DNA from 3 places in the Phyllobacterium sp. 1468 genome. Region 1 is predicted to be linked to each of the others. Evidence: predicted binding sites of a transcription regulator. Region 1 holds the regulator's gene; each other region holds the start of a gene.

Region 1 (10,214 bases):
GCCGGGGGACGAGCAGTTTTCGGCGGTAAGAAAGCTCCTTGATGATGGTGTCATCCGTCATGCGGGTCTTAGCGAGGTGTCGGTGGCCGATATCAGGGCCGCATCGAAACATTTCAAAGTGGCGACGGTCCAGAACCGTTATAATCTTGTCGATCGAACCAGCGAGGACGTGCTCGACTATTGCAGCCAAAACAATATCGGGTTCATTCCGTGGTTTCCGCTTGCGGCGGGCGATCTGGCCAAGCCCGGATCGCTCCTCGACAAGATGGCTTCGGCTCACGGGGCCGGTCCAAGCCAGATCGCGCTGGCCTGGGTCCTGAAGCGCAGCCCGGTGATGTTGCCAATCCCGGGTACATCGAAGGTGGCGCACCTCGAGGAAAACATCGCAGCTGCGGCCATCGAACTTTCCAACGAGGAATTCGCCGCGCTCGATGCGGAAGGGAGGGCCTGGAACGCCGGCTAATCGATCCGGCGCTCAAGCATCTCCTGAAGGCGATCAAGGAACCGGCGCTGGCCCGCTATGATTTTCCGGTGCGCATCATCGAATGAAAACCACTGGGCGCGGTCGACCTCCGGAAAGATTTCATTGCGTCCGCTCCTGGGCGGCCATTCGATTTCAAAGGTATTGCTGACGAGCCCGGCCACGTCGAAATCGCCTTCGAGAGCAAATGCGGTCACAACCTTGCCGCCCGCTTGGCGGATGGACCCCAGAAACCGGAGCTCTCCATCAAGAACCACGCCCGTTTCCTCGGCAAATTCGCGCCGTGCCGTCCGTTCCGGATCATCGCCTTCGCCATACTCGCCTTTCGGAATAGACCAGGCCGAGATATCCTTGTTGCGCCAGAAGGGGCCACCTGGATGAACCAGCAATACTTCACATTCATTGCCGGTCTGGCGGTACATGAGAATGCCGGCGCTCTGCTTTGCCATGGCTCCCTCCCCGGGTCACGTGATCTCAACCGCTTTGACAAGCGGGCACGGGAACAAGGCCTCTTGCGTCAATATTGTCACAAGAGGCTCTAAGCCGGCGGTACTATGGAACGATTGAAATAGGTGTATCGTCCGAATTGGGGTATTGCGGGGTAAATGCAAATCTGAGATCATCGGCCATCCTAGAAGTCCAAATAAAAAGACCAGGGAACAGGAGGAAACATAGTTCGTAATTCTCGATGGAGTACAACTATGATTTCGAATTCAAGCTACGCAAATATCGCTGTTTCGTACAAAACGGGGGGCAGCGGGTCATGAACGACAAGTCTTTTTCATCTCCAGTACTGATCAGCCTCGGTGCCATGGGGCTTCGCCTCGTCTCTTCGGCGTGGGAGGCATTGGAGTGTCTGAAGAACCAATGGCCGCAGCAGGATGGGGTCGAATACCGGCGTGCGACGCGCATGTGCCGGGATGCCCTAGAAGGCTGGATGCCGCCGGCAAAGGCAAGGCAAGCATTCGTCCTTGCCGCGCAGCGCGCGGGTGTGTTGATAGGCAACCCAACGTTGAAATGAGCTAGAGTCGCCTGGGGGTTGCTCCAGCACATACTGCTCTCTCGCGCCGTTCGCATGGGCGCGGGAAGTGGAGTCATGACCGTCTTTTGCGCTGGCGTAGAGATGACGCAGCTGTGCAAGGCGGCTTTTGTCGCTTGCGGTTGTAAAAGCTGTCGCAATACGCCCGGAGGATGTTATTGAAATCGTTGAATCTTTGATCATCCTCCCCCTTGGATGCAATGGTCGCAGCCGGCTTACAATTCATTTAATTTAACAATTTCAATTCGTTAGATGACGTGCCTCCGCGTCACTCCCCTTGTGACCAAACTGTAATATATCTGTCACATGACTGTTATAAACCTTCTGTAGACAGCGCTTACTTCAACAGTTTTCCAACGGGAGTAAAACGATGAACAAGCTTCTAACTACAGCCGCAGTGCTTGCGATCGCCGTCGGCGCGTCCACGGTTGCAGCGTCTGCACGCGATCAGGTCCAGGTATCGGGCTCTTCGACGGTTCTGCCATACGCCAAGATCGTTGCCGAGACTTTCGGTGAAACATATCCTAACTTCAAGACGCCAGTCGTCGAATCCGGTGGTTCCGGTGCAGGCATCAAGGAATTCTGCAAAGGCGTTGGCGAAGACACGGTCGACATTGCCAATTCATCCCGCCCAATCAAGGAAAGTGAATTGAAGTCTTGCGCCGATGCAGGCGTCAAGGACGTCGAGGAAATCCGTATCGGCTACGATGGCATCGTTTTCGCCACCGATATCAAGGGTCCAGATTGGGCTTTGGCACCGAAGGACATCTACACGGCGCTTGCCGCCCAGGTCGTTGTTGACGGCAAGCTCGTCGATAATCCAAACACCAAGTGGAACCAGGTGAACCCGGCCCTCCCGGACTGGGATATTGCCGCGTACATTCCTGGCGAAAAGCACGGCACACGCGAAGTTTTCGAAGAGAAGCTGATGACCGGTGGCTGTAAAGCTACTGGGGCTGCCGATGCGATCAAGAAGCTCGGCCTTGACGAAAAGGCCGCTGCTGCTGCCTGTGTCAAGATCCGCAAGGATGGCAAGGCAATCGATATCGATGGCGATTATCCGGAAACGCTGGCTCGTATCGATGCCAACAAGACCGGCGTTGGCGTATTCGGCCTCGCTTTCTACGAGAACAATGCCGACAAGCTGAAGGTTGCTACGGTTGAGGGTGTCGTTCCGAGCACGGAAACCATTTCCTCGGGCAAGTATCCGGTGTCGCGTCCGCTGTTCTTCTATGTCAAGAAGGCCCATCTTGGTGTCATCCCTGGCTTGAAGGAATATGTCGACTTCTTCCTCAACGATCAGATGATCGGCCCGGACAGCCCGCTCGTCGAGTACGGCCTGGTTGCTGCCCCGGATGCAGAACGCAAAGCCCAGCGCGATGCATTTGCTGCCGGCACAACAATGAAGTAAGCCTCGGCTTACTTAAACGGGCGGCTTCGGCTGCCCGTTTATCTTTTTGATTGACGTGAATTTGCGGGACGGGGAAGATCCTAGATGTCCACTTTAATGGTGCTTGTGATTGTCATAGCGATTGCCGCGGCAGGATACTTCATCGGCCGCCAGCGTGCCGTCAGCAAAGAGGGCGGAAACGTCAAGCCGCATTCCCTGCCGCATTACCATGGATGGTGGGTTTTCCTGGCTTCCGCGCTGCCGGCTATCCTTTTTATCGCGGTTTGGGCCGCTGGAACCGGGGTTTACCTGGAGCGTTCGGCCATTGCCGAGCTGCCAACGCGCACAGCCGACACCGTCATTGCCAGCCAAAGCCTTGAGCTTGGGATGGTCAGCGGCATTGCTCGCGGCCTGGACAGGCTTAGCGATGCAGAACGGGCCAATCTTCCGCAAACCTTTGCAGAGCTGCAGCCGCTTCTCGCCAGCAAGGGTGTGGCGCTTGCCACCGAGGGTCAGGACTATATGATTCCCATCGCCGCCGAGTGGAACAGGAACACCGCCTGGGCGAGCAGTATAGGCGGAATTGTCGCGATAGTGCTGGCACTTGCCGGCGCGGCCTTCGGCCTCTCGGGCGTGCATGTCCGGGCGAGGGCCCGCAACAATGTGGAACGTGTCATCCTTGGCGCGCTCGTCGCGGCGTCGGCTATCGCCATTCTGACCACCATCGGCATCATCCTGTCGATGCTGTTCCAGACCATAACCTTCTTTCAATCGGTATCGCCTTCGGCCTTCTTTTTCGGCACGGTCTGGGATCCGCGCTTTGCAGCGGCGGGTTCCGGTGGTTCGCAAGGGCAGTTCGGCCTGATCCCTCTGCTCGCCGGCACGCTTTACATCGCGTTCGTTGCCATGCTGTTCGCGGTCCCGGTCGGCCTGTTCGCCGCCATCTATATGGCGGAATATGCAAGCCGCAGCGTACGTTCGGTCGTCAAGCCGCTGCTTGAGGTGCTGGCCGGTATCCCGACGATCGTCTATGGCTTCTTCGCGCTTGTCACAGTCGGTCCATTCCTGCGCGATCTCAGCGCGGCACTTTCCGGTGGTTATGCCTTTATCCAGGCGCAAAGCGTTTTGACTGCAGGCATTGTCATGGGTGTCATGCTGATCCCCTTCGTCTCGTCGCTTTCCGATGACATCATCACCGCGGTTCCCCGCTCGCTGCGCGATGGATCACTCGGGCTCGGTTCCACCAAGTCCGAAACAATCCGCCGTGTGGTTCTTCCGGCTGCCTTGCCGGGTATCGTCGGCGCGCTGCTTTTGACCGCGTCGCGCGCCATCGGCGAAACCATGATCGTTGTGCTCGCTGCCGGTGTTGCGGCCAATCTCAACATCAACCCGTTCGAAGCGATGACGACGATCACAGTCAAGATCGTCAATCAGCTCACGGGCGATCTGGAATTCAACTCACCGCAAACGCTGGTGGCGTTTGCCTTGGGCCTCACCCTCTTTTTCATCACTCTGGCGATGAACATCTTTGCGCTCTACATCGTGCGTAAGTATCGGGAGCAGTACGAATGACCGACATAGCCCTCAATCCCGCTGCACCAGCATCTGCACGTCCGGCGCGCCGTGACATCGGGCTCAAGCGCCGTTATGCCGCCGAACGTCGTTTCAAGCTGTATGGTATCACCGCGATTGCCATCGGCCTCTTCTTCCTGGTCGCCTTGATGTATTCCGTGTTCTCGAACGGTTATACGGCCTTCTGGCAGACCGAGGTCAATCTTGCGATCAATCTCGATCCGAAGATCATCGATCCGGACAACAAGCGTGCGACCGATCCGAACGTCCTGTTAACGGCCAATTATCCGATCCTGGCACGCAATGCACTGGCGGAAAAACTGGGCGTGGCGACGACGAACAAGCCCGCGATGCGTGAGCTCGGCAAGCTGTTTTCGGAAGGCGTGCGCGGACAATTGCGCGACCTCGTCGTAGCCAATCCTTCGCTTATCGGCACGACGCAGAACGTCTGGGTGCTGACTGGTGCGGACATCGATTCTGCCTTCAAGGGTCAGATCGATCTCACCGTCGATCAAGCCCGCCGCAAGGTTTCAGACCAGCAGGTCGAGTGGATGAACAGGTTGAAGAGTGAGGGCGCGATGTCCCAGCGCTTCAATACCGGCCTCTTCACCTATGGCGCGTCGAGCCGGCCCGAGACATCCGGTCTTGGCGTGGCGCTGATCGGCTCGCTCTACATGATGCTGATCGTCCTTTGTCTCTCCCTGCCGATTGGCGTCGCCGCGTCCATCTATCTTGAGGAATACGCCAAGAAGAGCCGGCTGACGGACATCATCGAGGTCAATATCAATAATCTCGCGGCTGTTCCTTCGATCGTGTTCGGACTTCTCGGATTGGCTGTCTTCATCAACTTCTTCCACATGCCGCGCTCGGCCTCGCTGGTCGGCGGCATGGTGCTGACACTGATGACATTGCCGACCATCATCATCGCGACCCGCGCAGCGCTGCGGGCCGTTCCGCCATCGATCCGCGCTGCGGCGCTGGGCGTCGGAGCGTCGAAGACCCAGATGGTGTTCCACCACGTCCTGCCGCTGGCCGCCCCCGGCATCCTGACCGGCACGATCATCGGTCTTGCGCACGCGCTGGGTGAGACGGCGCCGCTGCTTCTGATCGGTATGGTCGCATTCGTCGCCAACAGTCCTGTAACGCCGCTCGATCCTTCCACGGCGCTGCCAGTGCAGATCTATATGTGGGCCAACGAGGCGGAACGCGCCTTTGTCGAGCGTACATCGGGCGCTATCATCGTGTTGTTGATTTTCCTCGCGGTCATGAACATCACAGCCATCATTCTGCGTCGCCGCTTCGAGCGGCGGTGGTAACGGGTCGGGAAAGGCTCTAATTATGAACCTGATGACGGAACGAAATCTCGAAAAAGCGGTAAACGACAAAATGAGCGCTCAGGGAAATGCTATCAAGATGCAGGGCAAGGACGTCACCGTCCACTATGGTGACAAGCAAGCGCTGTTCGGTGTCAGCCTCGATGTGCCAGAGAAGATGGTAACGGCCCTGATCGGACCCTCGGGCTGCGGCAAGTCGACTTTCCTGCGCAGCCTGAACCGCATGAACGACACGATCGAAGGCTGTAAGGTCGGCGGCCTTCTTACACTGGACGATGAGGACATCTACAATCCAAAAATCGACGTTGTGGAATTGCGTGCCCGCGTTGGCATGGTTTTCCAGAAGCCCAATCCCTTCCCGAAGTCGATTTTCGAGAACGTGGCTTATGGCCCGCGTATTCATGGTCTTGCCAAGAACCGCCAGCAACTCGATGAAATCGTCGAAAAGAGCCTGCGTCGCGCCAGCCTGTTTGAGGAGGTGAAGGATCGCCTGCACGAAGCGGGAACAGGTCTTTCCGGCGGCCAGCAGCAGCGCCTGTGCATTGCACGCGCCATTGCCGTCAGCCCGGAAGTCATCCTGATGGATGAGCCGTGCTCGGCGCTCGATCCGATCGCCACCGCGAAGGTTGAGGAACTGATCGACGAATTGCGCGAAAATTATACGATCGTCATCGTGACGCACTCGATGCAGCAGGCGGCCCGCGTATCGCAGCGCACCGCAATGTTCCATCTGGGCAACCTCGTCGAGGTAGGTGATACCGAAATGATGTTCACCAGCCCAACGGAAAAGCGCACGCAAGACTACATCACCGGACGCTTCGGCTGATCACGGGAAAGAGGTTGATATCATGACCGAACAGACAGCACAGCACACCGTCCGTTCCTACGACGAAGAACTGAAGTTCCTGACGCACAAGATCGCCGAGATGGGCGGGCATGCGGAGCGCATGGTCGAACAGGCTGTCGCTGCCATGGTCAAGTCGGACAATGCGCTGGCACAGCGCGTGATCTCGGACGATTTGATCCTCGATGCCGGTCAGCGCGAAATCGACGAAAAGGCGATTACCATCATCGGCAAGCGTCAGCCCATGGCGATCGACCTGCGTGAAGTCATCGGTACGATCCGCATTTCATCGGATCTGGAACGCATCGGTGATCTTGGCAAGAACATTGCCAAGCGCGTGGTTGCTGTTACCGATACGAGGCAAACGCTCTCCGTCTATCGCGGGTTACAGACCATTGCCGAACTGGCCTTGACGCAGCTCAAGGACGTTCTCGACGCCTACGCCACACGTTCGGTCGCGCAGGTCAATATCGTGCGCGAGCGTGACGATGAGATCGATGCGCTCTACACATCATTGTTCCGCGAACTTCTGACCTACATGATGGAGGATCCGCGCAATATCTCCGCCTGCACGCACCTGCTTTTCTGTGCAAAGAACATTGAACGCATCGGCGACCATGCGACGAACATAGCAGAGACAGTTTATTATATTGTGACGGGAACGCAGCTTCCGGCGGAACGCCCAAAGGAAGACCAATCCCACACTATCGTCGTGGATGAACCTCTCGCGTCCTAATTGAAGGTAGAAAATGGCTATAGCTCCCAAAATCACCGTTGTGGAAGACGAGGAAGCCTTGAGCGTTCTCCTCAGGTACAATCTTGAAGCTGAAGGCTATGCAGTCGAGACGATCGCACGCGGAGATGAAGCGGAGATAGCCCTGCGGGAGAAAGTGCCGGATCTGCTGATCCTCGACTGGATGCTGCCTGGCCTTTCCGGCATCGAACTCTGCCGGCGGTTGAGAGCCAGGCGCGAGACGGAAATCCTGCCGATCATCATGCTGACGGCGCGCGGCGAGGAAAGCGAGCGGGTGCGCGGCCTTGCGACCGGCGCGGACGATTACATGGTCAAGCCGTTCTCGACGCCGGAGCTGCTTGCACGCATCAAATCCATGCTGCGCCGGGTCAACCCGAGCCTTCTGTCGCATGTGCTGAGCTTCGGCGATCTCAAGCTCGACCGTGAGCAACATCGCGTCTACCGCAAGGAACGCGAACTCAAACTCGGTCCGACGGAATTCCGGCTCCTGGAATTCCTGATGCAATCTCCGGGCCGTGTGTTCTCGCGTGGTCAGCTGCTCGACAATGTCTGGGGCGCCGACATCTATGTGGACGACCGCACCGTCGACGTTCATGTCGGACGTCTCCGCAAGGCCATCAACATTGGCCGCTCCATCGATCCCATCCGCACGGTGCGGGGCGCGGGATATTCATTCGGTTAATATTGGAGGCGACGGGATTACCTTTCCGGCCCGAACAAGGAACCATTGTCCAGCACCCTCGTTACACCCGCGGTCGACTTGCGCAGCCAGATTGCGTTTAACCACGAAACCGCCAAACGAATGGGAGTCTTACAATGGTCGAGAAGACACTGGACAAACTCTTTCATGAAACCCTGAAGGACATCTACTACGCCGAGCGCAAAATCTTAAAGGCGCTGCCGAAAATGGCCAAGGGCGCGGCGTCCCCGCAACTGAAGGCTGCTTTCGAGAAGCATCGGGCCGAGACAGAGGTTCATGTCGAGCGTCTGCAACAGGTTTTCGAAATTTTCGGCAAACGCGCACAGGGCAAGACCTGCGATGCGATAGAAGGCATTATCGCCGAAGGCGAGGAAATTCTGGATGAATTCAAGGATGAGCCCGCTCTGGATGCCGGACTGGCATCCGCAGCGCAAGCCGTTGAACATTATGAGATCGCGCGATACGGAACCTTGGCGCGCTGGGCCGGGGATTTGAATATGCCCGATGCGAAGAAACTGCTGGGAGCAACCCTGCAGGAGGAAATTGCCACCGACGCCGCGCTGTCGAAACTGGCGGAAGGCTCACTCAACCGGGCAGCAGCTGCCTGACTGTCTGCCAACGCCCCGTCCCAAAAGAAAATGATCCAGAACGCCCGTCATCCAGGCAGGAAAGGCTCCAGGGGCGGGCGTTCCTCTATTTCTGCCGTTCCCATGGAGGGATGAACCTTCCATCCAGATATTCGTCCAGGTAGCCCGAATGAACCGGGATGGCGAGATCCGGCGATTTGAGGAATGCAAACGCCCAGCCTGCGAGGTTGCCGTCCTCATCGCAGATCTTGATCGACTTGCGAAAATTACCTGGCAAGCCAACGGATTCGAGTGCGTCCAGCAGAGGCAATCGGCTCTCGGCAATGTCGTAGAGTTCGCCTTTTACGCGAAAACCGGTGCCAGGCAAATCCAGCATCATCGGCGTGAACCAGGATCCGGCAATGAGCATGGGAAACCGCTCGACTGTGCGGCAGTTTCCCACAAACACGGCATCATTCAGGCCGTGGGCGTGCAGCGGGAAACCTTTCTTCAAGGTGCCGAAGGCGAATATTCTCATCGGAAGTCTGCGACGAACTTGCCAAATCCAGTCAGGCCGTGAGCCGAACGGATTTTGAGAACCTGTATGCGGGTAGGCAGCTCGATCAGGAACTCTCCATCCCGGGCAAGATGATGGATGCTGTTGGGGTCGCCTCCGGTGAAGTGCGCCATCGACTCCACGTCCTCCCAATAAGAGATCGTCATGAATTCCGTCTCGTCCTCCCGGTCCTCCCGCAGGGTCTGCACCCCGAGCGCCTTTTCGATCAGCGGCTTGATGCCAGCTTCGTAATTGTACACCTCGTATTCATCAGCGTGTTCCGGCCGGGTTCGGCCACGCCAAATGCGGGCAATCGTCGGTTGTTTGGCCATCTGTCGTCCCTCGGTTGTGCCGTTGGTCGAAAACGTCAGATCAAAGCAGATAGTTCCTCATTACGACAGGAACAATTCGGATGCCTGGGGGTTAAGATCACATGCGGCGAAGGAGATTCAGATGACACAGGCAAACCTTTCACGGCATGAAGCGGCAGGGGACAAGACTGCGAAACGGCACCGTGAAATTCAAGCAAAGATTGATAAGATCGATAAACACAAGGGCAGTTCTGCGAAAAAGAATGCGCCACAAACCGGTGCCCGTGCCTATCCCGTTCCGCCATTTCCCAAGCAGCATCTAAAGAAACCCGGTCTCGAGGCCGAGCTTACGCCGGCACCGATGTACGATGCCCCCTATTACGAGGGTTCGAAAAAACTTGATGGAAAAGTCGCATTGATCACGGGTGGCGATTCCGGCATAGGACGGGCGGTTGCGGTTCTTTATGCGCGTGAAGGGGCCAGCGTGGTTATCGTGCATCTCGACGAAGAGCGTGATGCGGACAAAACAAAGAAACTGGTCGAGAAGGAAGGAAGACCTTGTCTCGTCATCGCGGGGGACGTCCGCAAGCGAGACTTTTGCCACGACGCGGTCGAACAGACGATCAAAGCCTTCGGTAAGATCGATATCCTGGTCAACAATGCAGCA
Region 2 (10,214 bases), on a different contig from region 1:
GCTTTGCGCCGGGACACTGGGATTGGCACTGTGCCTGATCGCGTGAGAAATTCTCCGCGCCGGTTTCATAGGAGAGCGGGAAGTAGTAGCCGTCACATGAACGCACGCAAAGCGTCTGATACCGGCCGCCATAGACCGGCGCTGTACTCATTTCTGGCTCGATAGGTTCCGGCTCTTTTCCCATAACCTCGTAAGGCTGCGAACCCGCAGTGTCCGGCTGCGGGTCATCATAGACACGGTCGTCCACGGCAGAACAATTATTGGCATCGAGCGCAGCTTCGACGCGGTCGCGCCGCAAGTTGAGTTCGAAGTCATCGACATCGGCGTTGCGGTTGAGCTCGTCGAGTCGGTCCAGCATCCGCGCGCAAATATCTGAATTTGCAGACGAAAGTTGCCCCGCCGCCAGAATGGCGGTCACTGCTATGAAGGCGATCTGGAATGTTCGGTACATGCGGCGGCCCAAGATTGTCATGCGCATTCGAGGCGAGTGAATGCGCTGGAACCAGCCACGGCCATGCGGCAGCAATAAGACACCCGCCGGTTAATCAACGCGTTGTGATGCTTCCACCACCGCGAGTGCCGTCATGTTGACGATACCGCGCGATGTCACGGATGGCGTCAGGATATGTGCGGGCTTGGCGGCACCGAGCAGGATCGGGCCGACATGCAAGGCATCGGTAACGGATTTGACGACATTGAGGGTGATATTCGCCGCGTCGAGATTGGGGAAGACCAGCAGGTTGGCTTCGTCGCTAAGCCGCGAATGCGGGAGTACGCGCTCCCGCAGGATCGCCGACAGTGCGGAATCGCCATGCATTTCGCCATCCTGCTCCAGATCAGGCGCCTTGACGCGGAGAATTTCTGACGCGCTCCGCATCTTTGCTGCACTTTCGGAATCGCGTGAGCCGAAATTGGAATGCGAGAGCAAGGCTGCCTTGGGCTCAATGCCGAAGCGGCGGATTTCGTTGGCGGCGAGAACTGTTTTTTCGGCGATCTCTTCGGCTGTCGGATCGATGCTGACATAGGTATCGGTCAGGAACAGCACACCGCGTTGCGATATAAGCAGGCTCAGCGCCGAGAAATTGCGTATGCCCTCCAGTTTTCCGATAATCTGGTCGACATTACGCAAGTGCCGCTCGAAACGGCCTTCAAGACCGCAGATCATTGCATCGGCTTCCCCGCGAACGATGGCAAGCGCTGCGATCACGGTGCCACTGGCACGGACCATGGTGCGAGCAACTTCCGGTGTTGTGCCCCGCCGCCCTGTGAGATTGAGCAGCAGATCGACGTAATCGCGATAACGCGGGTCATCCTCAGGATTGATGACATCGAAATCGGTGCCGATCTTGATTTTCAGCCCATAGCGCTGCAGCCGCGTCTCTATGACCTGCGGGCGTCCAATCAGGGTCGGGATGGCGACGCCTTCTTCCAGCACAACCTGAGCTGCGCGCAAGACTCGCTCATCCTCGCCGTCCGCATAGATCACGCGCTTCTTCTCCGCCGTTTTTGCCGCGGTGAAGATTGGCTTCATGATCAGGCCGGAGCGGAAGACGAAGCGATTCAACCGGTCGAGATAGGCATCGAAATCCTCGATCGGACGTTCGGCAACGCCGGTGTCCATCGCGGCTTTTGCGACCGCCGGTGCGATCCGCAGAATGAGACGCTGATCGAACGGCGAGGGAATGAGATATTTCGGCCCGAAGGTCGGCGTCTCGCCGGAATAGGCGCGGGCGGCAACGTCCGATGGTTCCTCGCGAGCAAGCGCGGCAATAGCCTGTACTGCCGCCATCTTCATTTCCTCGTTAATCGCCCGCGCACCGCAATCGAGGGCGCCGCGGAAGATGAAGGGGAAGCAAAGGACGTTGTTGACCTGGTTGGGAAAGTCCGAACGGCCGGTACAAATCATCGCGTCGGCACGCGCCGCGCGTGCCTCATCCGGCATGATCTCCGGGTTTGGGTTGGCCAAGGCCATGATCAGCGGGTTAGGTGCCATCTGCTTCAATAGCTCGGGCTTAAGCACACCGGCGGCCGAAAGGCCGAGAAAAACGTCAGCGCCGCCAATGACATCTGCGAGAACCCGCGCATCGGTTTTCTGAACATAGACCGATTTCCAGCGGTCCATCAGCGTATTGCGGCCCTCATAGACGACGCCATCGATATCACAGACCCAGATGTTCTTGCGGTCAACGCCGAGCTTCACCAGGAGGTTGAGGCAAGCGATTGCCGCTGCGCCGGCGCCGGAAGCGACGATCTTGATCTTGGAGAGCTCTTTTCCGGCAAGTTCCATGCCGTTGAGAATAGCCGCCGCCACGATGATCGCGGTTCCGTGCTGGTCGTCATGGAACACCGGGATGTTCATTTTGGCGCGAAGTTGTTCTTCTACTTCAAAACATTCCGGCGACTTGATGTCTTCGAGATTGATGCCGCCGAAAGTCGGCTCCAGAGCCGCTACCACATCGACGATCTTGCCGATTTCCTGAGCGTCGATTTCGATATCGAACACATCGATATTGGCGAATTTCTTGAAAAGGACGGCCTTGCCTTCCATGACGGGCTTGGACGCGAGCGGGCCGATATTGCCGAGGCCGAGGACAGCGGTGCCGTTGGAGATGACTGCGACGAGATTGGAGCGGCTGGTATAGTCGGCTGCCGTTGCGGGATTCTGGTGAATCGCGAGACACGGCGCAGCGACACCGGGAGAATAGGCAAGTGCAAGATCCCGCTGATTTCCAAGCGGCTTCGTCGCCTGGATTTCCAGCTTACCCGGCTGAGGAAAGCGATGATAGAACAATGCGCTTTCTTCAAGATCAGAGTTGCTGGGCGTTTGGTCGTTGGCCATTGACGATGTCCTCCGGGATTTGGCTCGCGCGTTTATACACTGGCGATTCAAATTTTCCAGCACGCTAAAATCTCATCCAGAGGCATAGCGGAACGCGATTTTGTTACAAGGGCCTATCTCGCCGAAACACGCACTTTTCGGTGCCGTCATAAGACTGTTGCATGAATCAGGTTTGTGTCAGCGCTAATGGACGCGCCTTTGCGTCAGCTGAACGGAGATCAGCGTCATGGTCGAGATCGAGGCCCGCAAATTCCGCACGCTTTTCCTGTCCGATGTGCACCTCGGCTCGAAAGGTGCGAAGGCCGGTTTTCTGCTGGATTTTCTGAAATACCACGACGCCGATACGATCTTTCTGGTCGGGGATATCGTCGATGGCTGGCGCCTGCGTCGCAACTGGCATTGGCCGCAAGAGCACAATGACATCGTGCAGAAGCTCCTGCGCAAAAGCCGCAAGGGTGCGCGTATCTTCTACATTGCTGGCAATCATGACGAGTTCTTGCGTGATTTCCAGGGGACGCATTTCGGCGGCATTGAGGTCATGGACCGGATCATTCACGAGACCGCGGACGGCCGGAAATTTCTCGTCATCCACGGAGACCAGTTCGATGTTGTCGTGCGCAATGCCCGCCACATCGCTTATCTCGGCGATTGGGCCTATGACGCCGCGCTCGCAATCAACACACTCATGAACAGGATAAGGCGCATGCTTGGCCTGCGCTACTGGTCGTTTTCGGCTTGGGCAAAGTTCCGCGTCAAGAAGGCCGTGAACTTCATCGGGTCGTTCCAGACGGTGGTTTCGGACGAGGCCCGGCGCATTGGTGCGGATGGCGTGATTTGCGGCCATATTCACCACGCAACGATCGAGCAGATCGACGGCGTCGAGTACATCAATACCGGTGATTGGGTTGAAAGCTGCACGGCTATCGTCGAGCACTTTGATGGCCGCATGGAACTCCTTTCCTGGACGCATCTGATCGGCGAACAGGCCGGCTTTGCGCCCGTCGTCCGGCTGGATGACAAGCGTCCAAAGGCGGCGAATGCAGCCTGACGGTCAAGCGAAGCGCCTGGTCATCGTCTCGGATGCGTGGCACCCGCAAGTCAATGGCGTGGTTCGTACGCTAACCAAGCTGCGTGAACAAATGGAAGCCCGCGGCTTTGAAGTAACAATCATCTCGCCTGCAGATTATCGTTCTGCGCCTTGCCCGACCTATCCGGAAATTCGTCTGGCGTTGACCCATCCCCTTGCCATCAGGGCGCGCATCGAAGCGCTGCAGCCGGCTTATGTGCATATCGCGACCGAGGGTCCACTCGGCATCATGGCACGCCGTGCTTGCCTGAAGAATAGTTGGCGATTTACCACCAGCTTCCATACCCGTTTTCCTGAATACCTGCGCGAGCGGCTGCCTGTGCCTCTGTCATGGTCCTATAGTTTCCTGCGGCGCTTTCACAATGCAGCCGAACATTGCCTGGTCCCGACACAGTCCATCCATGACGAACTTGCCGAACGCGGCTTTGCGACGCTGAAAGTGTGGACGCGCGGCGTCGACCGTGCGCTTTTCCGGCCGCAACCCGATGTCGATCTAAAGCTGCCCCGACCTGTCTTTCTTTGCGTCGGGCGTGTCGCGCCTGAAAAGAATCTTGAATCCTTCCTGTCTCTTGATCTGCCGGGCACCAAACTTATCGTGGGCGACGGTCCGGATCTGGACGAATTGAAGCGGAAATATCCGGATGCTGTTTTCGCCGGGAAGAAAGAAGGCGAAGACCTTGCTCGTTATTATGCGGGGTCGGACGTATTCGTCTTTCCGAGCCGCACGGACACGTTCGGTCTTGTTCTGCTTGAGGCCATAGCCTGCGGGCTGCCTGTCGCGGGGTATCCCGTTCCGGGTCCAAAGGATGTTATCGGCGCGTCAGGCGCGGGTGTTCTTTCCGACAATCTGCAGAAGGCGGCGCTGGGCGCGCTGGAAATGGGCCGGGTCGATCCGGACGTCAGACTCAAGGGCTTCAGCTGGGAAGCCTGCGCTGACATATTCGAAAGCGCATTGACGACGATTGGAGGTGCGACGGCGCCTGCACCACGCAAAGTAAAATCCGGCAAGATCGTATCAGCGCGATAAGACCATGTTAGTTGCGGATGAACTCCGGTGTTTGTAGGCGCTTGGCGAATTTCGTGATAGTTGCGAATCTCAGGCAAATGCACGATTGCGATTCCGCCTGAACCCCTCGATCTTCCGAAAGTTTTTCCATGACAGCCGCTGCAGCGGACCCTATCCAGGATATGCCGTTTCGTTTCGAGCTGCGGGTTGCGTTGGCTTATTTCGCGATTTTCACATCGAGCGGCATGCATCTGCCGTACTTTCCGTTGTGGCTCGAATATCGTGCGCTGACACCGACGCAAATCTCCATCGTATTGTCCATGCCGTTGTTCGTGCGTGTCATCGCCGCGCCGCTGGTATCAATGCTCGCCGACCGTTCGAATGATCGCGCGCACATACTGACCATGGCGACGATTTTGGCCGTCATCGTCGCGGCCTTCTATTTCGTCCCGTTCGGCTTCATCGGGATTTTGATCGTATCCCTAATGCTTGCCCCGCCATGGACGTCGCAAGTGCCGCTTGCCGACACGATCGCGCTGTCCGGGGTCCGCCGGTTCGGCGCCGATTTCGCGAAGATGCGCGTCTGGGGCTCAATATCGTTTCTGCTCACGTCTTTCGTTGGCGGTGTGTTCATCCAGCAAGTGGGCGAGCACATCATTCCGTGGGCACTTTTAGCCACGCTCGTAGCAGCCTGTGGCATGAGCTTCATCGTGCCGCGCATCGGCAAGCCACGGCGTCTTTCACCGCTTTCGGATGTCGATATCGCAGATGCGGGAAGGGCGCTGCGCAGGCCGGCCTTTGTTACCTTTCTCATTGCCACTGGCATCACCCAGGCCAGCCACGCTTATGGCTACAGCTTTTCTGCGATCTACTGGAAATCGATCGGCATCGAGGAGACCATGATCGGCGCGCTGTGGTCGATTTCAGTCGTTGCCGAAGTCATCATGTTTACGTTTTTCCGTCGATTGTTCGGCCGCCTGCATCCGGCTAAAGTCCTGATCATCGGCTCGGCCGCTGCGATGTTTCGTTGGGCGGTTTTTCCGCTTATTGCACCCGCCGGCCTCGGTGTTGCAGGATTTCTAGCCGTGCAGAGCTTGCACGCGTTTTCCTTCGCGCTGTCGTTTCTCGGCATGCAGAAAATGATAGCACTGACCATCCCCGAGGAACGCGGCGGCACCGCACAGGGACTTTCGACATTTTTCATCGGTACATCGCTCGCCATCGCCACAATGGCGTCGGGACCGCTTTACAGTGCCAGCGGGATTTATGGTTTTTACGTGATGGTGGTCTTGGCTGCGTGCGGTCTCGCCCTTGCGATCGTTGCACTAAGGCTGGAACAACGAGAGGGTTAACCCCACAGTTCCGGGAGGGGCGGGGAGATGCGGCTTCCTTCGAACAAGAGGCCAGGTTTACGGTCTTCGCGCAGGATCAGCGGTCCGTCGAGATCGATGAAATCCGCATCCTGCGCCAGCAGTACTGCGGGTGCCATAGCCAAGGACGTCCCGACCATGCACCCGACCATGATGCCAAACCCAAGCTCGCGGGCGCGCTTTTGCATGCGCAATGCTTCTGTGAGGCCTCCCGTTTTGTCGAGCTTGATATTGATGCTGTCATAACGGTCAAGGAGTGTGTGCAGATCGTCTGTGCCATGGGCGCTCTCGTCAGCACAGATGGGCACCGGATGCGGTATGGTGCCGAGAATGGCATCGTTGCCGGCTGGCAAAGGTTGTTCGATCAGCACGACGCCGGCCTTGGCTGCAGCCAACATGTTTTCAACAATGTTGTTATTGCTCCAGCCTTCATTGGCATCAAGTATGATCCGGCTTGAGGGCGCGGCGTTGGCCACAGCCCGAATCCGCTCGGCATCGTTCTCCCCGCCAACCTTGACCTTGATCAACGGGCGGTCGGCGAAATCCCGGGCCGCGGCAGCCATGGTCTGGACGTCGCCGAAGGAAACGGTCACCGCTGTCGTCAAATGGTGCAAATGTGACAAGCCAAGAAGATCAGCAACAGTTTTGCCAATGCGTTTTGCCTCCAGATCCCACAATGCGCAATCGACTGCATTGCGGGCCGCGCCCGCACCGATCAATGCCGGCAGAGCATCTCGTCCGGCGCCGTTAGCCAATGCGACGCGCAGTCCTTCGATCTCCGCGCAAACGGAGTCCAGGCTTTCGCCATAGCGGGCATAGGGCACGCACTCGCCACGTCCGGTGAACATTCCGTCGGACAACGTGCACATTACGATCGCCGCCTCGGTTTTCGAGCCGCGCGAGATCGTAAATGTTCCGGCGATAGGCCAGCGCTCCACCGATATTTCTACGCTCACAACCATATTTCACGCCTTAATTGTTCAAGTGACAGGAAGCACGAGACTCGATATGTGTGTGTGATGTTGACCGATAGAGCAAACAATTCAAGTGCTTCTACCGCAGCGCCGCCTCACGTTGAATTCAGCAAGGACGGCGACCGCGCGACGATCACGCTATCGGGCGCATGGACAACACGCAATGTTCGCCGAGTCGATGACCGCATGCGCGAAATTGCCCACGACAACAGTTTTTCAAGTGCAGTAATCGAGGTTTCCGGCATTGAATTGCTGGATACCGCCGGAACCTGGCTGATAGAACGCCTGCGAACCACATTGCAGAAAGCTGGCAAGCAGGTCACCGTCGAAGGACAATCGGAAAGCTGGGGCGCCTTGTTTGAAGCCGTAGGCGATGCTGCGTCAGCACCTGAGGAGCCGGTTCATATCGAACGGCCATCCCTCCTGATTCGTTTTTTAGAAACTATCGGCAGAACCGTGTACGCTTTTGGCGACGATTTCACCAAAGCCATGCATATCCTCGGCGCAACCGTACGCGGTGCCCAGATGAAGGGCAGCGGGCGCAGCGGCATCAGGCCAGCTGCGATTGTGCATCAGCTCGACAGCATGGGTATCGGCGCCGTGCCGGTGGTGGTGCTCATGTCGACGATCATCGGTGCGATCATCGCCCAGCAGGGCGCGTTCCAGCTTCGTTATTTCGGAGCAGAGATATTTGTGGTCGATCTAGTCGGCATTCTGGTGTTGCGCGAGATCGGTGTGCTTCTTACGGCCATCATGATTGCTGGCCGTTCGGGAAGTGCCATCACGGCTGAGATCGGCTCGATGAAAATGCGTGAAGAGACCGATGCGCTCACTGTCATCGGCCTCAATCCGGTTGGCGTTCTGGTTTTTCCGCGCCTGGTTGCGTTGGTGATTGCCCTGCCCTTGTTGACGATCGTCGCGGATTTCGCAGCGTTGGGGGGTGCGATCGGAATCACCTGGGCCTATTCCGGTATCACGCCCGATGCGTTTATTCAGCGATTGCGCGACGCGATCGATACGTCGAGCTATCTGGCAGGTCTGATCAAAGCGCCGTTCATGGCGATGATTATCGGCATCATGGCATCGGTAGAAGGTATGAAGGTTGGCGGCAGCGCCGAGTCTCTCGGTCAGCGGGTGACGGCGTCCGTGGTGAAGTCCATTTTCGTCGTTATCGTGGTCGATGGCATTTTTGCAGTCTTCTACGCATCGATCAATTTTTGAGCCAGAAATGACGCCGGCAACAAGCAAGCAACCCGACACTGATGCGCGAGAAGTGATCCTTTCAGTGAAGGATGTCAGCGTGTCATTCGGCAAGGCGAAGATTCTGGATAATCTATCGCTCGACGTCTATCGCGGCGAGATCCTTGGTTTCGTCGGGGCGTCAGGCACAGGCAAATCGGTGCTGATGCGGGCGATCCTCGGTCTCAACCAGAAACAGAGCGGTCAGATCAAGATCTTCGGTCACGATATAGATCGTGCCTCGGAACAGGAGAAGCTGGGCGTCGACATGCGCATGGGCGTGCTGTTCCAGCAGGGCGCACTGTTTTCCGCCTTGACCGTCCTGGAAAATATCCAGGTGCCCATGCGGGAATACCTGGATATTCCGCAAAGGCTCATGGATGAGCTTGCGCGGCTCAAAATCGAGCTGGTCGGCCTCAAGGCGGATACGGCTGAAAAATTTCCCTCGGAGCTTTCAGGCGGGATGATCAAGCGTGCCGCACTGGCGCGCGCGCTATCGCTTGATCCGGAAATCGTCTTTCTCGACGAGCCGACTTCGGGTCTTGATCCGATCGGCGCGGCGGAATTCGACGAACTCATCGCCAATCTGCGCGATACGATGGGTTTGACAGTTTATATGGTGACCCATGACCTCGACAGCTTGTTCGCCGTTTGCGACCGAATCGCGGTATTGGGAAAGAAGAAAGTTCTCGTTGAGGGAACGATTGAAGACATGCTGGCGTTCGACGATCCGTGGGTGCAGGAATATTTCCGCGGAAAGCGGGCACGCCAGATAGTTTCCAATGGCGACCACAGACGGCGATCGACGCACGAACAGCCTAGGGCAGAGCAGGATCAGACGAAGTAATCTATGGAAACGAAAGCCAACTACGTTCTGGTCGGTGTCTTCACGCTCATAGTGTGCATCCTTGCCTTTGGATTTGTCTATTGGATTGCTCGTTATGGCGATCGCAGCGAGACCGCGACACTTGAAATCCGCATAGTCGGCTCGGTCACCGGCCTGGCCGAGGGCAGCCAGGTGCTGTTCAACGGTATCAAGGTCGGCAGCGTGCGCCGCCTGTCTATCGACGCCAACAATCCCGACGCCGTTATTGCCCAGACGGAGGTCAACGCGACGACGCCCATCACCCGTTCCACGCAGGCGACGTTGGGTTTTGCCGGCCTGACCGGACAGGCCTTCATCGAACTTAAGGGCGGCAAGCTCAACGAGCCCAATCTCCTGGAAGAAGCGGCCAAGGACGACCAGATCGCGCGCATGGATGCCGATCCTTCGGTTGTGAACAACCTGTTGCAGAAGGCGCAGACGATTCTTGAGCGTGTGGATGGTGCAGTAGGGTCTATCGAAAGCTTCATCACCGAAGTGAAAGGCCCGTTGGTCGACACGGTCAACAATACCAAGAAGTTTACCGATGCACTGGCCAATAATTCCGATGTCATCGACAAATTCAGCCAGAGTGCCGAAGATGTTCAGGCTGTGGTGAAAGAAGCTCGGCAGATGATGACCCGGCTCAACAGTGCATCGACGAGGGTCGATGGCGTTCTTGCCAAGCTCGACAAGCAGCTATCGGATCAGGACGGCAGCGTCGTCAGGGAGGCGCAGGATACACTCAAATCGTATCGCGCGGTCGCCGACAATCTGAATGCGCGGCTCGGGCCGATCACCGACAACATCAATCGATTCTCCGGGCAGGGTCTGCGC
Region 3 (10,214 bases), on a different contig from region 1:
ATGTTTTTTCACTTTCGGGTGCCGCGGATGGCAGCAGGGCGTGTGAAAACGGTCACGTGATCCCTTCAGTTTTCGTTTCAGAAATTATGCGCCATAACTGTCGCTCAATTCCCCGCGGAAATGAATCAGAGCATTGATTAGCGTCGTCTCATGTAAAGCAATCCTTTATATATTTTGTTTTCTGTGCCATAATACAGTTCAGAGAAAATATAACCGGTGGGCCTGCCAAATAATGTTGGGCGATCCCAGGATTGTCCATTGGCGGACAATGCATTGTGTCATTTTTTTATTTCGATATTTATAACATTTCATCACGCAGGATTCTCTGTTCCCGCGAGAAGGGACGAGGATGCCGGCTTCACAATTTGCGTTTGAGAACAGGCTTCTCAGGCATATGCGCGCGAACGATTTTGAATTGCTGGTTCCCCATCTTGAAGCAAAGAACTTGCCGCTGAGGTACGTGATCGAGGAATCGCAAACTCCCGTCACCGACGTTTACTTTCTTGAAACGGGCATTGCCTCGATTGTCGCAAAAATGCCCAATGGCCGGGACGTCGAAGTGGGCGTGTCTGGCAATGAGGGCATGACGGGCTCCTCAGTCGTTCTGGGAGCGACGCAATCGCCGCACGACAGCTACATGCAAGTGGCTGGTGTCGGTCACAGTATCGCTACCGTCCGTCTGCAGCGTGCTATGGAAACAAGCAACACGCTGCGCAGCTATCTGCTCCTCTATGTGCAAACCATGGTCATCCAAACAGCCTCGACCGCATTGGCGAACAGTCAGGCGGATGTCTCATCCAGAATGGCTCGCTGGCTTCTGATGGTTCATGACCGCACGCACGGTCCCGATATTGCGCTGACGCACGAATTCCTGTCGGTCATGCTTGGCGTGCGGCGGCCTTGGGTGACGGAAGTCTTGCATATACTGGAAGACAAACGGTTGATCCGGGCAAAGCGAGGACAGATAACCATCGTTGATCGCACCGGACTCATGGCCGAGGCAAATGGTTTCTACGGGGTCGCCGAGACCGAATACAAGCGGCTTCTCGGGATCAGTCTCGCCCGATAACCCATAGAACCTGATGGAGCGACAATTTTCCCGCCTCCATCCCGCTAACGCTAATTTTGCTTTTGCGCAATTGCGGACGGAAAACCGCTTCACACTTTTCCTGGATTTGCTTTATCATCTTGTCACTGCAACTCATTCTGGTGATTGATGCCCTCCGAAACTCCCGAGAAAAGACCCGCACGGACGACAACGCGGCGGCGCACTCCGGCCTATGTCAAAGCCACACGCGGCGTGAAGAACTGGCGCGAAGCTTCCGAGTGGCTGGCCTGGCGGGATATCGAGGACATCGAATGCATCACCCCGGACCAAGCCGGTGTGGCGCGCGGCAAAATGATGCCGTCGAAGAAATTTACGTCCAATACCTCGCTGGCGCTGCCTTCGGCCGTCTTCATGGCGACGATCTCGGGTTCCTATCCGGAAGACGGCCATGGCTTCTCCTATCCTGAGGATGATGGCGATCTGAAACTGATGCCGGATCTTTCCACGCTCTCGGAAGTACCGTGGGAAAGCGATCCGACAGCGCAGGTCATTTGCGATCTCGTCAACAAGGACGGGGAAGCCGTGGAATTTACCCCGCGCAACGTCTTGAAGCGTGTCATGGCCGCGTATGCCAGGAAGGGCCTGAAGGCGGTCGTCGCGCCGGAAATCGAATTCTATCTCGTCAAGAAAAATCCCGATCCGGACTATCCGCTGACCCCGCCTGTCGGACGCTCTGGCCGGGCGATTGGCGGCGGCCAAGGCTATTCCATTGCCGGCGTCAACGAGTTCGACGAACTCATCGACGACATCTATCATTTCTCGGAAAGTCAGGGCCTCGAGATCGACACGCTGATCCATGAGGAAGGCGCGGCGCAGCTGGAAATCAATTTGCGGCACGGCGATCCGATCGAGCTTGCCGATCAGGTGTTCCTGTTCAAACGCACCATCCGTGAAGCCGCGTTGAAGCACGATATGTATGCGACGTTCATGGCGAAGCCTATACAGGGCCAGCCGGGTTCCGCGATGCATATCCATCAATCGATCGTCGACAAGAAAACCGGGCGCAATGTTTTCTCCAACCCGGATGGCACGGAAAGCCCGGCGTTCCGGCATTTTATTGGCGGCATGCAGAAGCATGTCCCGGCCTCGCTGGTAATGTTTGCGCCCTATGTGAACTCATACCGGCGGCTGACACCAGCGGCCTCTGCGCCCGTCAATGTCAAATGGGGCTATGACAATCGCACAACGGCATTTCGCGTACCGCGCTCGGACCCAGCGGCACGGCGTGTGGAAAACCGTATTCCCTCCTCCGATGCCAACCCGTATCTGGCACTGGCGGCATCGCTCGCCTGCGGCTTGATCGGCATGAACAACAGGATCGAGCCGGACGAACCTGCCTCCACGACCGTTAACGACAATCTGATCGAATTGCCACGCGGGTTGATCGAGGCGACAATCCTGTTCGAGCAGGACAGGGAATTGGTGGCCATGCTCGGCGAATCCTTCGCAATCACCTACGCCGCAATCAAACGCGCCGAGTTCGAGACCTTCATGGAGGTTATCAGCCCGTGGGAACGCGAGTTTTTGCTGCTGAACGTGTGAAAAGTGCCGCCATACAACGCTAGTTCGGCTGCGCAACCGCTGTGCGTGGTTCGACAAGCTCACCATGAGGGATGCAGGCTGTTTGCAGTAATCACCCGCGTCGCAAAACTGGCATCTCGGCAATACTCGGCGTCCCTCATGGTGAGCTTGTCGAACCACGCACAGCGGTTGCGCAGCAGATAATGGAATCGATAATACATGCTCTACCAGTCCCCCATTTCTCCCGGCATCTCCTGGTATGAAACCACGACCGACCGTATCGAATATCCGGCGCTGGATGGATCGCGCAACGCCGATGTCGTCATTATCGGCGGCGGCTTTACCGGCCTCTCCGCTGCCGTGCATCTGGCGTCGGCAGGTGTCGACGTGGTCTTGCTCGAGGCTTGGCGCTTCGGTGACGGCGCATCGGGGCGTAATGGCGGCCAGCTCGGCACCGGTCAGCGCGCCTGGGCGGAAGAACTCGAGACGCAATATGGTTTCACCCGCGCAAAGGCGCTCTTCGATCTTGCCGAAGAGGCGAAAAGCCATCTCTTGCAATTTGCCGCAACCCATAAGATCGACATCGAATATGTGCCGGGACAAATGTCCGTCGTGCACAAGAAGCGCTATCTGAAGGACTATCGGCTGCACGCGGAACTGATGGCAGAGCGTTTCGGCTATCCGCATATTCATTATATGGACGCCGCGGAAACCGCGGAACGCCTCGGTTCGACCCGCTATCTCGGCGGCGTATATGACAAGGGCACCGGGCATATCCAGCCGATGAAGCTGCTTGTCGGCACGGCCAGAGCGGCCGCGCGCGCCGGCGCGCATCTCTACGAGAACAGCAAGGTCACTGGGATCAAATCCGAAAACGGACGCGTGACTGTCACGACGCCTTTCGGCAATGTGATCGCGGCGAAGTGCTTGATCGCGGTCAATGCCTATGGCGGAAATCTCGAACCGATCAGCGCCTCGCATGTGATGCCCATCCGCTCGTTTATCGGTGCGACGGTGCCGCTCGGGCCTGACAGTCCGGTGCTGCCTGGCGGCGAGAGCGTTGACGATTCCCGCTTCGTCGTGCGCTATTTCCGCCGCTCCAGGGATGGCCGGTTGCTGTTTGGCGGGCGCGAAGCCTATACGGCAGATAATCCACTCGACATCAGCACGCATATCCGCAGGCAGATCGCCGAAATCTACCCGGCGCTGGCGGATGTCGAAATCACCCAGGCCTGGGGCGGCTCAGTGGGTATCACCCTGCCGCGCCAGCCTTTTGTGCGCGAGGTCATGCCGAATGTGATCTCGGCCGGCGGTTACTCAGGGCATGGTGTGCTGCTATCGAATTTCGTCGGCAAGCTTTATGCCGAGACCATCGCCGGCAACCGCGACCGGCTTAAGCTGCTGGAGGAACTGAAGGTCCCGGCCTTCCCGGGCGGGCGCACCTTCCGGGCGCCGCTCCTGTTCCTTGCACTGAGCTGGTACGCGCTGATGGACCGGATTTAGCTTCTCAAGTACTAGAATCTGGTGGAAATAACCTTTGGCAAACCATCGGATCCATAAGTTTCGTGATCTTGGCGGCTTCCCGGAATAAAGCCCTCCGAGCCCATCCGGTGCACTTGACACACCGCATTCGATCCACGCACACGCTACTTCAATTCACGGACCCAGATATTGCGGAAGCTGACGGGTTCGCTTGGGTCACCGTGGGCTTGTAGCTTGATCGGTGCTGTGTCGTATTGTTTGTATTTTGGATAACCGATGTAAGTCGTTTCGCCCTGCAATTCGAAGTTGTTCTGTATCAGGACGCCATTGTAGAAGACCGTCACGCGCGCGGGTGTTTTCAGCGAGCTGTCCGTGTTAAAATTCGGCGCGTTCCAGATCACATCATAGACCTGCCATTCCCCCGGAATTTTGCTGGCGTTCACCAGAGGGATGGACTGCTTGTAGATGCTTCCCGCCTGACCATTTACATATGTCGGGTTCTGGAATGAGTCGAGTATCTGCAGCTCATAGCCGGTATCGCCAGGTCCGGTTGCGGCCAGGAACACCCCGCTATTGCCCCGCTGCTGGCCCGTCCCAGTAATATAGCAGGGGATTCTCCACTCAAGGTGCAATTGATAGCTCTTGAACGAGCGCTTGGTTTCAATGTTACCAACGTCCCGGCCGTTGATTTTTTTGACAACCGTCAGAATGCCCCCGTCTACCTTCCATCGCGCGGGGCGCGATCTGTCGTTAGTAGAAACCCACTCACCAAGATTCTTGCCATCGAACAGCACGATGGCATCGGAGGGCGGATCGGATGGGGTAACGCCTGGTATCACTACGTCTGGAACCGGCTTATAGACTTCGGTTTCTTCGGGTGTCGTCGGGTCAGGCGGAGACGGCACCGAGGCAAAATCAATGGCGTTCGGACCCTTCCCCCCAATCGGATCGGCCGCAGCCGCAGAAACGCTGAAAAAAGCGCAGACGACGAAGGTAAAGCAATACTTTTTCATGAGACTTTGTGAATTTACTCGCAAGAAAGGGCGTTGAGTATTAGGCACTGGAAAATTAGACGAGCCAAGAAGGGGCTTCGAAGAAGAAGCCAAAATAATCTCGCGCGATATAGCAGATTAACTTCCTCGAAAGCTACTCCTCCATTCCTCAATCGGTACCATGATCTATATCCACTGTACAATTCGACTTAAGTCTTACTTTCAAGCACAATCGGCTTGCATCGAATGGCTTTAGACCTTCCTGACGATCACGCTGCCGACCGAATAACCCGCACCGAAAGAGCAGATGACGCCAAGGCTCCCGGGGGCGAGGTCATCGGAATATTTCGAAAAGGCGATGATCGACCCCGCAGAGGATGTATTGGCATAATCCTGCAGGATGTTGGGCTGTTCGCCGGGTTCCGGTTCCCGGCCGAGCACCTTGACGCCGATCAGGTCATTCATGCCCTTGTTGGCCTGATGCAGCCACAGGCGCGACAGGTGCGCGGGCGCGATGTTCTCGTCGGCAAGATGGGTTAGGATCAGGTCTGAGACGATCGGCACGACCTGCTTGAACACTTTGCGGCCTTCCTGCTTGAACAGCATGTCGCGCCGGTCGGCCATATGGCCCTCGCGCGTGCGGCGCAGGAAACCGTTATTGTTGCGGATATTGTTGGAAAACTGCGTCAGGCAGCGGGTCGAAACGATCTCGAAGCGGTCTTTTGCCGTCGCCAGATCATCGCGCTCAAGCAGCACGGCGGTGCACACATCGCCAAAGATGAAATGACAGTCGCGGTCGCGCCATTCGAGATGCGCCGAACAAATCTCCGGATTGACCATGAGGATCGCACGCGCCGAGCCTGAGCGAATCATGTCGGCAGCGGCCTGGATCCCAAAGGTGGCCGACGAGCAGGCGACATTCATGTCGAAGCCGAAGCCTTCGATCCCGAGTGCTTGCTGTACCTCGATTGCAATGGCCGGATAGGGCCGCTCATGATTGGAAGCTGCGCAAATCACGGCATCGACGTCCGACACATCCCGCCCGGCTTTGGCGAGGGCTAGACTGGCGGCATGCACGGCCATCTGCGCCATGACGGACAAATCCTCGTCTGCGCGCTCGGGCAGTACAGGATGCATGATCTCCGGATCGAGGATACCGGATTTGTTGAGGACGTAGCGGTTTTCAATGCCGGACGCGCGGACGATGAAATCCTCCGCTGACATGGTCACCGGCGCCCGCGTGCCTGCGGCGATCTCGTCGGCATAGAGCTCATTCTGCCGAGTGGCATAGGTGTTGAACGCCTCCACCAACTCGGCGTTGCTGATGGACTGTTCCGGCGTGAAAACGCCCGTACCGCTGATGACGACCTTATGCATGGCGCTTCCAAAATCTGGTGTTTGAAAAGCGATAGAGTTTCCGGGCGTTTCGCGCAAGTTGTCATACGTGTGCACTTCCTTCTCCCTTATGACGGAGGAGTAGACGGTCTCGACGAAGGTAGTCCGAATTGAGCCTCGTTTTGTCATCAAGGGTTCACGTGAGGGTCATAGCCTTTCCGTGTTAACCATTTGGGGATCTGGTCATGACGGTAAGTAACGCCACTGATGCTCTGCGCGCTGAGCATCCACTCGACAAACCAAGCAGTCTCGGCCAATGGCCGAACTATGCTGTAGTTGCCATCCTCCTCGCCGGGCTTGTTTATGTCGGTTATTCCCTCACCAATGAGTTGACCAGCGCGGTCGCGGTGCCGTGGATCCTTCTCGGCCTCGCGCTACTCATCGCTCTCGGCTTCGAATTCGTCAACGGCTTCCACGATACGGCAAACGCCGTCGCGACGGTGATTTATACCAATTCTCTGCCGGCCGAACTTGCCGTGATCTGGTCTGGCTTCTTCAATTTTCTCGGCGTGATGACGGCGAGTGGCGCTGTTGCTTTCGGCATCATTTCGCTGTTGCCGGTGGAACTGATCATGCAGGTTGGCTCGAGTGCCGGTCTTGCGATGGTGTTCTCACTTTTGATCGCTGCGATCCTGTGGAACCTCGGCACCTGGTATCTGGGCATTCCTTCTTCAAGCTCGCACACGCTGGTCGGATCAATCGTCGGCGTGGGCCTTGCCAACCAGTTTCTGGCTCCGGCTGGCACTGTGACGAGCGGCGTCGACTGGTCCAAGGCGACCGAAGTCGGCATGTCCCTTTTAGTATCACCGCTCGTTGGCTTTGGCGTCGCCGCGCTGCTTCTGCTGGTGATGAAAGTGCTCGTCAAGAGCAAGGCGCTTTATGAGGCGCCAAAGGGCAATACTCCGCCGCCCTTGTGGATCCGGGCTCTGCTCATCTTCACCTGCACAGGCGTTTCCTTTGCCCATGGCTCGAACGACGGCCAGAAGGGCATGGGCCTGATCATGTTGATCCTGATCGGCGTCGTTCCGACCGCTTTTGCCCTGAACCGCACGCCGGACATCAATTACCTTGAAGCCTATAAGGCCGCTTCCACTGCGGCGACCACGGCGTTGCACAAATACGCCAAGCCGGAAATTGTGGTTACCGATGCCCGCGAGGTGGTGAACAATGCAGTTCGCACCAAGACATGGAGCGACGAGATGTCCGCCGCATTGCCGCGCTTCATCGATGAAACGAGTGCGTCGATCTCGCCCTACGGTTCGGCCGCCAATGTGCCAAACGGTATGGTCAGCAACACGCGCAATGACATGTACCTGATCGGCGAGGCGCTGAAACTTGTCGAGAAACAGAAGCCACTGCCGCTGCAGGATGCGGAAATGACGGCCGTGAAGTCCTACCACAAGGCCATCGACAACGCGACGAAGTTCATCCCGACATGGGTGAAGGTCGCCGTGGCACTGGCTCTCGGACTTGGCACCATGGTCGGCTGGAAGCGCATCGTCGTCACTGTCGGTGAGAAGATCGGCAAGACGCATCTAACCTATGGGCAGGGTGCATCGGCAGAGCTGGTGGCGATGGGGACGATCTTTACCGCGGATGGCCTGGGCTTGCCGGTGAGCACAACACACATCCTGTCGTCGGGCGTTGCCGGTACGATGGTTGCCAATGGTTCAGGGTTGCAGATGTCGACAGTGCGAAACCTCGCCATGGCGTGGATCTTGACCTTGCCGGTCTCGATCGCACTGTCATTCACGCTGTTCCTGATCTTGCGGCAACTGATCTAGAGCGCTTCTTAGCAGCTGGAGGCAGTTCTGGGCTCGCGCTGACAGGCGTTTCAATACACCCAAGAAGCAGGCAATAAAACAAACTGGCCGGCTTTCGCCGGCCATTTTTTTGTCCACCTGATCGTAATTTAGGCGTCCGGGTAATCCGCGCCCAACGTCACCTTTTCCCAAGCACCGAAATCCTTTTGAAGGTCGGCAATCTTGGCGTGGGCGTTCTGGAAAGCCTGTTTGCCGAGCAGCAGGCGCAGCGGCGGATCCTTGGCTTCGACCGCCTGGACGATCGCCTTGGCAGCACGGACCGGATCACCCGGCTGATTGCCGCTGATGTTACGGATCATTTCGGCGCGCTGACCGGACGTGGCGCGATAGTCCTCAATCGTGTGTTTGGCCTCATTGGCCGAGCGGCCCGCCCAATCGGTGCGGAATGGACCTGGCTCGACGATAAGCACCTTGAGCCCGAGGGGCGCTATTTCCTTCGAAAGAGCTTCCGACAGCGCTTCGACGGCAAATTTGGTCGCAGTGTAGAAGCTGACAGCAGGGTTGGCCACCAACCCGCCTTGCGAGGAGATATTCACGACGGTGCCCGAGCGCTGTTTGCGCAAGGTCGGCAGGACTGCACGGGTCATGTTGGCAAGGCCCCAGACGTTGATTTCAAACATCTGCCGCACCTCTTCCATTTCGCTCTCCTCGAAGGAGGCGAAATAGCCGATGCCCGCATTGTTGACGAGCACGTCGATGCGCCCGAAACGCTCCAATGTCGCCTTGACCGCGTTTTCAATATCCTGAGGCTTGGTCACGTCGAGCTTCAGCAAAAGCGCGTTTTCCTCATGGCCTTTGGCAAGGTCTTCGATCTGGGCCACGTTGCGGGCGGTGACAACGGTCGGATAACCAAGCTCAAGCGTATGGCGCGCAAGTTCGCGCCCAAAGCCGGTTGAACAGCCAGTGATGAACCAGACAGGTTTCGATGTCATGTTGATGTCCTTGAAAATGGGAGCGCCACGGGGGTCCGGGGGGGCCAGGGCAGCACAGGGGAAAAATTGGCTACACGGGTAATGTAGCCCACCCCGCCCATGTTTCAAGGATTATCGTTCGATCAGATGCAGCGGCCGCCATCAACTTCCAGTGCAACGCCGGTAATAAAGTCGGCCTCGCTCGAGGCAAGCCATAACGCTGCATTGGCGACGTCGAGCGGTGTGGAAAGGCGGCCAAGCGGCACCGTTGCCTTGAACTGCGCCCGCTTTTCCGGCGTGTCCTCGCCCATGAACAGGCCAAGCATTGGCGTTTCGCCCGCGACCGGGCACAGGCAATTGACCCGGATGTTCTTCGGTGCAAGTTCGATCGCCATGGATTTGGTGGCGCTGATCGCCCATCCCTTCGACGCATTGTACCAGGTGAGGCCAGGCCGCGGGCGGAGACCCGCCGTCGAGGCAGTCGTGAGGATAGAGCCACCGCCCTGCCTTTCCATGATAGGCACCACGGCGAGCGCCGAATAGTAAATCGCTTTCATGTTGACACCGGTGATGAGATCGAACGTTGCCTCGTCAACACCGAGCATCGGGCCATTGCGATGGGTGAAGCCGGCGTTGTTCACCATGATGTCGATCCGGCCAAACGCGTCCATCGCGGCCTGTACCATGACGTCCACTTCCTCCTTGCGCGTGACGTCGGCATGAACTGCAATAGACGATTTGCCAATATCCGCGGCGACTTTTTCGGCGCCCACAAGGTTCAGGTCAGCAACCACGACATTGGCCCCTTCTCCGGCGAAACGCTGGGCCATTGCCTCGCCAAAGCCGGATGCTCCTCCGGTGATGATTGCTGTCTTGCCGGCCAAACGCTTCATGTCTTCTCCTCATACATGCTGGTGATCATTGGTAAATTCGATCAATCGTGACGAAAGATAATCGTCTTGGTCGCGGACATGTCGTAGAG

Evidence for each region. Region 1 encodes PhoB, which activates phosphate uptake and scavenging genes when phosphate is short. Its sites were predicted from a motif close to TGTCATNNANCTGTCAT; they were not measured.
Region 2: the regulator PhoB is predicted to act here: its motif matches at 2,984-3,000, upstream of J2X72_RS07545 (UDP-2,3-diacylglucosamine diphosphatase).
Region 3: the regulator PhoB is predicted to act here: its motif matches at 6,622-6,638, upstream of J2X72_RS10750 (inorganic phosphate transporter).

Annotation. Positions count from the first base shown of each region.
Region 1 is NZ_JAVDSX010000001.1:205,904-216,117, reverse strand. It holds gene J2X72_RS01110 (aldo/keto reductase) at 1-463, shown strand, start outside; gene J2X72_RS01105 (NUDIX domain-containing protein) at 460-930, opposite strand; gene J2X72_RS01100 (DUF982 domain-containing protein) at 1,245-1,502, shown strand; gene J2X72_RS01095 (substrate-binding domain-containing protein) at 1,891-2,931, shown strand; gene pstC (phosphate ABC transporter permease subunit PstC) at 3,016-4,482, shown strand; gene pstA (phosphate ABC transporter permease PstA) at 4,479-5,798, shown strand; gene pstB (phosphate ABC transporter ATP-binding protein PstB) at 5,869-6,642, shown strand; gene phoU (phosphate signaling complex protein PhoU) at 6,665-7,396, shown strand; gene phoB (phosphate regulon transcriptional regulator PhoB) at 7,410-8,096, shown strand; gene J2X72_RS01065 (ferritin-like domain-containing protein) at 8,231-8,722, shown strand; gene J2X72_RS01060 (gamma-glutamylcyclotransferase family protein) at 8,808-9,218, opposite strand; gene J2X72_RS01055 (hypothetical protein) at 9,215-9,568, opposite strand; gene J2X72_RS01050 (SDR family oxidoreductase) at 9,690-10,214, shown strand, end outside.
Region 2 is NZ_JAVDSX010000002.1:425,950-436,163, reverse strand. It holds gene J2X72_RS07555 (DUF2865 domain-containing protein) at 1-472, opposite strand, end outside; gene J2X72_RS07550 (NADP-dependent malic enzyme) at 542-2,839, opposite strand; gene J2X72_RS07545 (UDP-2,3-diacylglucosamine diphosphatase) at 3,066-3,887, shown strand; gene J2X72_RS07540 (glycosyltransferase family 1 protein) at 3,877-4,953, shown strand; gene J2X72_RS07535 (MFS transporter) at 5,082-6,284, shown strand; gene dgcA (N-acetyl-D-Glu racemase DgcA) at 6,281-7,264, opposite strand; gene J2X72_RS07525 (ABC transporter permease) at 7,322-8,497, shown strand; gene J2X72_RS07520 (ABC transporter ATP-binding protein) at 8,505-9,362, shown strand; gene J2X72_RS07515 (MlaD family protein) at 9,366-10,214, shown strand, end outside.
Region 3 is NZ_JAVDSX010000003.1:324,161-334,374, reverse strand. It holds gene J2X72_RS10775 (Crp/Fnr family transcriptional regulator) at 350-1,069, shown strand; gene J2X72_RS10770 (glutamine synthetase family protein) at 1,217-2,650, shown strand; gene J2X72_RS10765 (FAD-binding oxidoreductase) at 2,849-4,132, shown strand; gene J2X72_RS10760 (DUF1080 domain-containing protein) at 4,276-5,124, opposite strand; gene J2X72_RS10755 (beta-ketoacyl-ACP synthase III) at 5,356-6,480, opposite strand; gene J2X72_RS10750 (inorganic phosphate transporter) at 6,684-8,282, shown strand; gene J2X72_RS10745 (oxidoreductase) at 8,411-9,253, opposite strand; gene J2X72_RS10740 (SDR family oxidoreductase) at 9,376-10,125, opposite strand; gene J2X72_RS10735 (aldehyde dehydrogenase family protein) at 10,167-10,214, opposite strand, start outside.